3 regions of the Kitasatospora sp. NPDC004669 genome follow, and region 2 is predicted to be linked to each of the others. Evidence: riboswitches for the same ligand, from Rfam matches in the RefSeq annotation. Region 2 holds a riboswitch; each other region holds the start of a gene.
The links. Region 2 has a riboswitch for magnesium ahead of ABZW30_RS26425 (CBS domain-containing protein). Riboswitches for the same ligand answer to the same signal wherever they lie in the genome.
Positions count from the first base shown of each region.

Region 1: another riboswitch for magnesium. It lies ahead of ABZW30_RS02830 (NRAMP family divalent metal transporter); the one in region 2 lies ahead of ABZW30_RS26425 (CBS domain-containing protein).
Region 3: another riboswitch for magnesium. It lies ahead of ABZW30_RS19545 (NRAMP family divalent metal transporter); the one in region 2 lies ahead of ABZW30_RS26425 (CBS domain-containing protein).

Region 1 is NZ_JBEXKB010000002.1:216,323-218,581, reverse strand. It holds gene ABZW30_RS02835 (ABC transporter ATP-binding protein) at 1-422, opposite strand, end outside; M-box (ykoK) riboswitch at 589-765, shown strand; gene ABZW30_RS02830 (NRAMP family divalent metal transporter) at 1,156-2,259, shown strand, end outside.
Region 2 is NZ_JBEXKB010000035.1:12,521-14,779, forward strand. It holds gene ABZW30_RS26425 (CBS domain-containing protein) at 1-1,124, opposite strand, end outside; M-box (ykoK) riboswitch at 1,433-1,611, opposite strand; gene ABZW30_RS26430 (hypothetical protein) at 1,867-2,034, opposite strand.
Region 3 is NZ_JBEXKB010000021.1:72,801-75,059, reverse strand. It holds gene ABZW30_RS19550 (DUF3533 domain-containing protein) at 1-111, opposite strand, end outside; M-box (ykoK) riboswitch at 296-472, shown strand; gene ABZW30_RS19545 (NRAMP family divalent metal transporter) at 812-2,259, shown strand, end outside.

The sequences.
Region 1 (2,259 bases), on a different contig from region 2:
CCCAGTTCCTCCAGCGCGGCCAGCGCCTCCCGGCGGGCGGTGCGGCCCGGGGCGCCGTCGAGTTCGCGCGGCAGGGCGATGTTCTCGGCGGCGGTGAGTGCCGGGATCAGGTTGTAGTCCTGGAAGACGTAGCCGACGGAGCGCCGCCGCAGGTCGGCGAGCCTGCCCCGGCTGAGGCCGCCGAGTGCGACGCCCTCGACCAGCACCTCGCCCTCGCTGGGCAGGTCCAGCCCGCCGGCCAGGGTCAGCAGGGTCGACTTCCCGGAGCCGGACGGCCCCATCACGGCGACGAACTCGCCGGCGTGCACGGTCAGGTCGATTCCGCGCAGGGCGTGCACCTGAGCGGCGCCGCGTCCGTGCACGCGGGAGACCCCGGCCAGTCTCAGGACGGGCTCGGACCAGGTCGGATCTGTGTGGGACACACTTCCCCCTCGTGAGCTGTTCAGCTGCATATGTCGGTGAACTATATATGCCGAGCGCGAGAGGATGGAGCGGTCGGGTTTGGTCAAAGTTCTACAAAGGTGTCGAAGATCGGCCGAAAAGGTGAGAGGGGCCGGCCGGGCGGGTCTATGCTTGGGGAGGTTTGAAAAGGCACCTCGTTCGGTGAGGCGTCTTCACGGACACAGGCCACTGACCCGACGACGTCGAGAGACGCCCAGGTTCAGGACAGGTCTTCCCGACTTAAGGGTTGACCCCAAGTGGCTTCCGGCCGGACAGGCTGGACACGCCGTGGAGTGCCAAAGCTCTGACGAGTTGGGGTGTACCGGTCCATCTCGACCGGTGTGCTCCTTGCCGTGTCGTGATGCGGCGCACAGGCGGTGCGCCCCCGGCCGGGAGGAGGCGAGAGACATGGACTGCCCTAGTCCGGGCCACAGTTGCCCCTACCCCCGCATGCTCTCGAACACCTCCGGCACGCGGTAACAACCTTCCCTGCGCGTTCACCCGGCGCTTCGTTCGGTGCTCGGTCGTGCCTCCGCGGCACTCGACCACGCCTCGACCCAAGTAGCCTGACGCATCGTCATGTCCGTACGGCCGCCGCCGCTCAGCGCCGCCGTGCGGAGACGACGGCGTGCGCCCGCAGGGAGGATCGCTGCTGCGTGCCCCCTGACGCCCCCTCAAGGTAGGGGGCAGGGAGGCCCCGCCATGACCAACGTGATGCTGGACCCGAAGGTTTCCACGGTCCCCGCCGCTTCCGCCGCCACCCGCTCCGCCGTCCTGGACGACGCCCACGTGGGCGACATCAAGGGCGCGCTCGGCACCATCCGGCTCGACGACACCACCCCCCGCAGCGGGCTCTCCGCCCGGCTCAAGACCCTGCTGGCGATCATCGGCCCCGGCCTGATCGTGATGGTCGGCGACAACGACGCGGGCGCCTTCTCCACCTACGGCCAGGCCGGGCAGAACTACGGCACCCAGCTGCTGTGGACGCTGCTGATGCTGGTCCCGGTGCTGTACGTCAACCAGGAGATGGTGCTGCGCCTGGGCGCCGTCACCGGGGTCGGCCACGCCCGCCTCATCCTGGAGCGGTTCGGCAAGTTCTGGGGCGCGTTCAGCGTCATCGACCTGTTCCTGCTGAACGCGCTGACCCTGGTCACCGAGTTCATCGGCGTCACGCTGGCCGCCGGGTACCTGGGGTTGCCGAAGGCGGCCTCGGTGGTCCTGGCGGCGGCGATCATCATCGCCTCGGCCTTCACCGGCTCCTTCCAGCGCTTCGAGCGTGTCGCCGTCACCCTGTGCGCCGGCTCGTTGCTGCTGGTGCCGATCTACTTCATGGTCCACCCCAAGACCTCGCAGATGGCCCACGACTTCGTGACGCCCACCCTGCCCGGCGGCTCCGGCCAGCTCGCGGCCGTCATGATGGTCATCATCTCGATCGTCGGCACCACCGTCGCCCCCTGGCAGCTGTTCTTCCAGCAGTCGTACGTCATCGACAAGCGGATCACCCCGCGTTTCATGAAGTACGAGAAGGTCGACCTGTGGATCGGGATCGTCGTGGTCATCGTCGGCGCGGCCGCGCTGATCGGCCTCACGGCGGCGGCCTTCGCGGGCACCGACGGCTTCGGCCAGTTCTCCGACGCGGCCGCCCTGGCCAGGGGCATCGAGGACAAGGCCGGCCACCTGGCGGGCGTGCTGTTCGCCATCGCGCTGCTGGACGCCTCGATCATCGGCGCCTTCGCGGTCTCCCTCTCCACCGCCTACGCGATCGGCGACGTCTTCGGCATCAAGCACTCGCTGCACCGCGGGGTCAAGGGCGCCAAG
Region 2 (2,259 bases):
ACGGCCAGGTCGAACAGCGGGATGTCGGCGATCAGCCGGCCGTCGTCGTCCAGCACGGTGACCGCGTCGATGTCGGTGCGGTGCTCGGCCTGCGCGGCGAGTTCGGCCCGCACCTGGGCGACGGTGTGCGCGGAGCCGGCGGTGACCAGCAGGGTGGTCATCGCGCCGCCGGCGGTGCCCTCGCGATGGGTGAGCAGGGAGCGCAGCTCGGCGGCCTCGGGCTCGGGCATCCGGGCCAGCAGGGTCTCGCGCTCGCCCGGGGCGAGGTCGCGCAGGGCGTCGGCGGCCTCGTCCGGTTCCATCTCGTCGACGAGCCGGGCGGCGTGCTCCGGGGGTACCTCGCGCAGCAGGTTCTCCAGCTCGGCGGGTTCCATCTCCTCCAGCGCGTCCGCGGCGTGCTCCGGCTCCAGCCAGCCCAGCAGCTGCTGGCGCTCGTGCCGGCCGAGGTCCTCCAGGATGTCGGCGAGGTCGGCCGGGCGCAGCCGGTGCAGCGCGGAGCGGGAGGCGCGCAGCCGCACCTCGGCGGGCCCGTGGGTGGCCTGCTCGCCGAACGGGGCGACGGACTGCCAGTCCAGGACGCGTTCCGGGGTGGGGCGGATCTGCCAGCGGCGCGGGCCGAGCCGGCGCAGCAGGGTGGGCAGCGAGACGTCGACCCCGACCAGGACGGTCCGGGCGGCGAGCGGGGCCAGGTAGAGGTCGGCGGCGCGGGTGACCTGGACGCCGTCGACGTCGACGAGCTGGTGGTCCAGCACGTCGCGGGCCAGCAGCACCTCCCCGGGCCGGCGGTTGAACTCGCGAAGGTCCACGCGGGCGGTGCGCAGCCGGACCTGCCCGGTCTGGATCCGCTCGACGGCGTCGGCGGCGATGAAGGTGCGGCGGCGGCCTATTCGGATGATCAGTCCGGTGACCGGCGGGTACGGCTCCGCCCCGTAGAGGCGCGCGACCACGTCGACGACGCGGCCCACCTCCTCGCCGGCCTGGTTGGTGGCCGGGCCGCCGACCAGCCCGGCGACGGAGACCAGCGACGAACGGACGGTCCGGGAGACGGCGGTACGGCGCTCGGCGGCGACGGTGCGGTCGCGCAGCCGGGCCGTGGCGGACGTGAGCAGGGTGGTGGCAGCCATGGTGGGGACCCCCTCGCCCCGACAGGACGGGGCAGCGGGCCGCCCGGCGGCACGTCACCGCCGACCCGACCGCGGCGCCGGTTCCAGGCATGCGCCGGGGCCTCCCGCGTCAGGACGGACGGGAGGGCGGAGCGGCCGGACCGGATCGGTCAGGGAAGGAGGGAGCGCCTCGGGCGGCGGAAGGACGGCGAGGACGACATCGGGAACGGCTGACTATGGCCAGGACTTCCGTCCATCACGCCTCCTCCCGGTCTCGGCCGCGCATCGTGGTCGCGGCGGCACGGCAGGGGGAGACCGACGTCACCGCCCGTGCACCCCCACTCGTCAGAGCTTTGGCACTCCACGGCGTGTCCCTGGTCGATCCCGACGGGAAGCCACTTGGGGTCACCCCTTGAGCCGGGGAGACCTGTCCTGATCCGGAGCGTCTCTCGACGGGTGGGATCAGTGGCCTGTGTCCGTGAAGACGCCTCACCGAACGAGGTGTCTGTTCAAATCGGCCCCAGGATAGGACCTCGCGGTGCTCGCGGCGTAATCCTTGACCCGAGCTTGACCCCGGCCTGACCTGCGGGGGAGCCGCCGGGGCGCACGGCCGGGCGCGCGCAGCGGTGCTCCGGCCGACGGCCGCGGGGCCGAACTGTCCTGTGGCCGACCCCTGGTGACGCCGCGTCCGTCCGGTGCGGCGTGCGGCCGCACCGGACGACGAACCGGGTGTCGATCCCGGTCGGGAGTCCGTCCCCGAAGGTCAGCGGCGGCCGAACAGCCGGCCGAGCCAGCCGCCGGACGCCCGCTCCTTCGGTGAGCAGGCGCACCGCTGGGACTCGGGCACCCCGGCCAGCACCTGTTCGACGTGCATCCCGCACCCGGCGTAGGTCGATTTTCCGCAGGTGCGGCAGGCGACTCGACGGCACATGGCGTGCTCCCTTCCTTGGCCCCCCGGTGAATGGACTGACATGCCCCAATATACCCCCACCGGTATTTACCCTTCGGGTCTCGCCGGCGCCGACCTTTCGGGGCGTTTTCCCGGCGCGCATGAAAACCGTCCGAGGCCGTTCCGGCCCGGTGGGTGCGGGCGGGCGCCCGGCTCTCCGTCGGAGGCGGGGAACAGCAGCCGCCCGTGCGCTTTCCGTTGACGACA
Region 3 (2,259 bases), on a different contig from region 2:
CACGGCCACCAGGCCGCACAGGATGCTCGGGAAGAGCCACAGTTTCGGGCGCCGGGCGAGTGCCAGCGCCCTCGCCTGCCGGGGAGCCCCCTGGGAGCCTGCGGTCGCCATGCCACCCCTCGGGTAATGGGCACGACCTGCTGCCGCTGCCGGGTACGGCGGGAAATCGTTCCGTGGCGGCGGGGTGGTCAAACCCGCGTCACCTGGACGGGTGGCACACCTCCGGAAAGGTAAAGATTCTACCAAGTGCGCAAGTATCGGGCTCCGGGCGTTCTATGCTTCTGGAGGTTTGAAGAAGGCACCTCGTTCGGTGAGGCTTCTTCACGGACACAGGCCACTGATCCGACGACGTCGAGAGACGCCCAGGGTTAGGACAGATCCTCCCGACCTAAGGGTTGATCCGAAGTGGCTTCCGGCCGGACAGGCTGGACACGCCGTGGAGTGCCAAAGCTCTGACGAGTTGGGGTGAACCGGCGGTCGCTTCGCGCGCCGGCGAACTCCTTGCCGCGTCGATGACACGCACCACGGGGTGCGTCGACCGGGAGGAGGCGAGAGACGTGGATTGCAGTAGTCCGGGCCACAGTAGCCCCTGCCCCCGCCTGCCCTCGCACACCTCCGGCACGCGGTAACAATCTTCCCTGCGCGCAGATCTGACGGCGCATCCGCATCAGCACGGACCACGCACGCGGCCTCGCCGCGCCCGAACGGGCGCGCACCACCGCGCGCCGATGCGCCGTGCCCGCACGCAGGGAGAATTGCTGCTGCGCGCCCCCAACCACCCCACCTGCCAGGGGTTCACGGGAGGAACGTCATGACCACCAACGCCACGCTCGACTCCAAGGTTCCGCCGCCGCGTTCAGCGGTGCTGGACGACGCCCACGTCGGCGACATCAAGGGTGCCCTCGGCACCATCAAGCTCGATGACGACGCGCCACGCCAGGGCCTGTCAGCGAGACTCAAGACCCTGCTCGCGATCGTCGGCCCCGGCCTGATCGTGATGGTCGGCGACAACGACGCCGGCGCCTTCTCCACCTACAGCCAGGCCGGGCAGAACTACGGCACCCAGCTGCTGTGGACCCTGCTGATGCTGATCCCCGTGCTGTACGTCAACCAGGAGATGGTGCTGCGGCTCGGCGCCGTCACCGGCGTGGGCCACGCCCGCCTCATCCTGGAGCGCTTCGGCAAGTTCTGGGGCGCGTTCAGCGTCATCGACCTGTTCCTGCTGAACGCCCTGACCCTGGTGACCGAGTTCATCGGCGTCACCCTCGCCGCCGACTACCTGGGCCTGCCCAAGGTCGCCTCCGTGGTGCTGGCGGCGGCGATCATCATCGCCTCGGCCTTCACCGGCTCCTTCCAGCGCTTCGAGCGCGTGGCGATCACGCTGTGCGTGGGCTCGCTGCTGCTGGTGCCGGTGTACTTCCTGATCCACCCGAAGACCTCGCAGATGGCCCACGACTTCGTGGTGCCGTCCATGCCGGGCGGCTCGGGCGAGCTGGCCGCCGTGATGCTGGTGATCGTCTCCATCGTCGGCACCACCGTGGCCCCGTGGCAGCTGTTCTTCCAGCAGTCGTACGTCATCGACAAGCGCATCACCCCGCGCTTCATGAAGTACGAGAAGGCCGACCTGGTCATCGGCATCGCGGTCGTGATCATCGGCGCCGCCGCCATGATGGGCCTGACCGCCGCCGCGTTCGCCGGCACCGACGGCTTCGGCCAGTTCTCCGACGCGGGCGCCGTCGCCAGGGGCATCGAGGACAAGGCCGGCCACCTGGCGGGTGTGCTGTTCGCCATCGCGCTGCTGGACGCCTCGATCATCGGCGCCTTCGCGGTCTCGCTGTCCACCGCCTACGCGATCGGCGACGTGTGCGGCATCAAGCACTCGCTGCACCGGGGCGTCAAGGGCGCCAAGGGCTTCTACGGGATCTACGCCGGCCTGGTCGTGGTCGCCGCCGCGATCACGCTGCTGTCCACCGAGTACACCCAGGGCCTGATGACGCAGTTCGTCCAGGTGCTGGCCGGGGTGCTGCTGCCCTCCGCCACCGTCTTCCTGCTGCTGCTGTGCAACGACAAGGCCGTGCTCGGCCCGTGGGTCAACGGCCCGAAGACCAACGCCTTCACCTCGGCCGTGGTCGGCGTCCTGGTGATGCTGTCGCTCATCCTGACCGCCGCCGTCGTCTGGCCGGACATCAGCTCGAACGCGATCCTGTGGATCATGGCCGGCTGCGGCGTGGCGGGCGTGCTGGTCGCCGGGTACTTCTT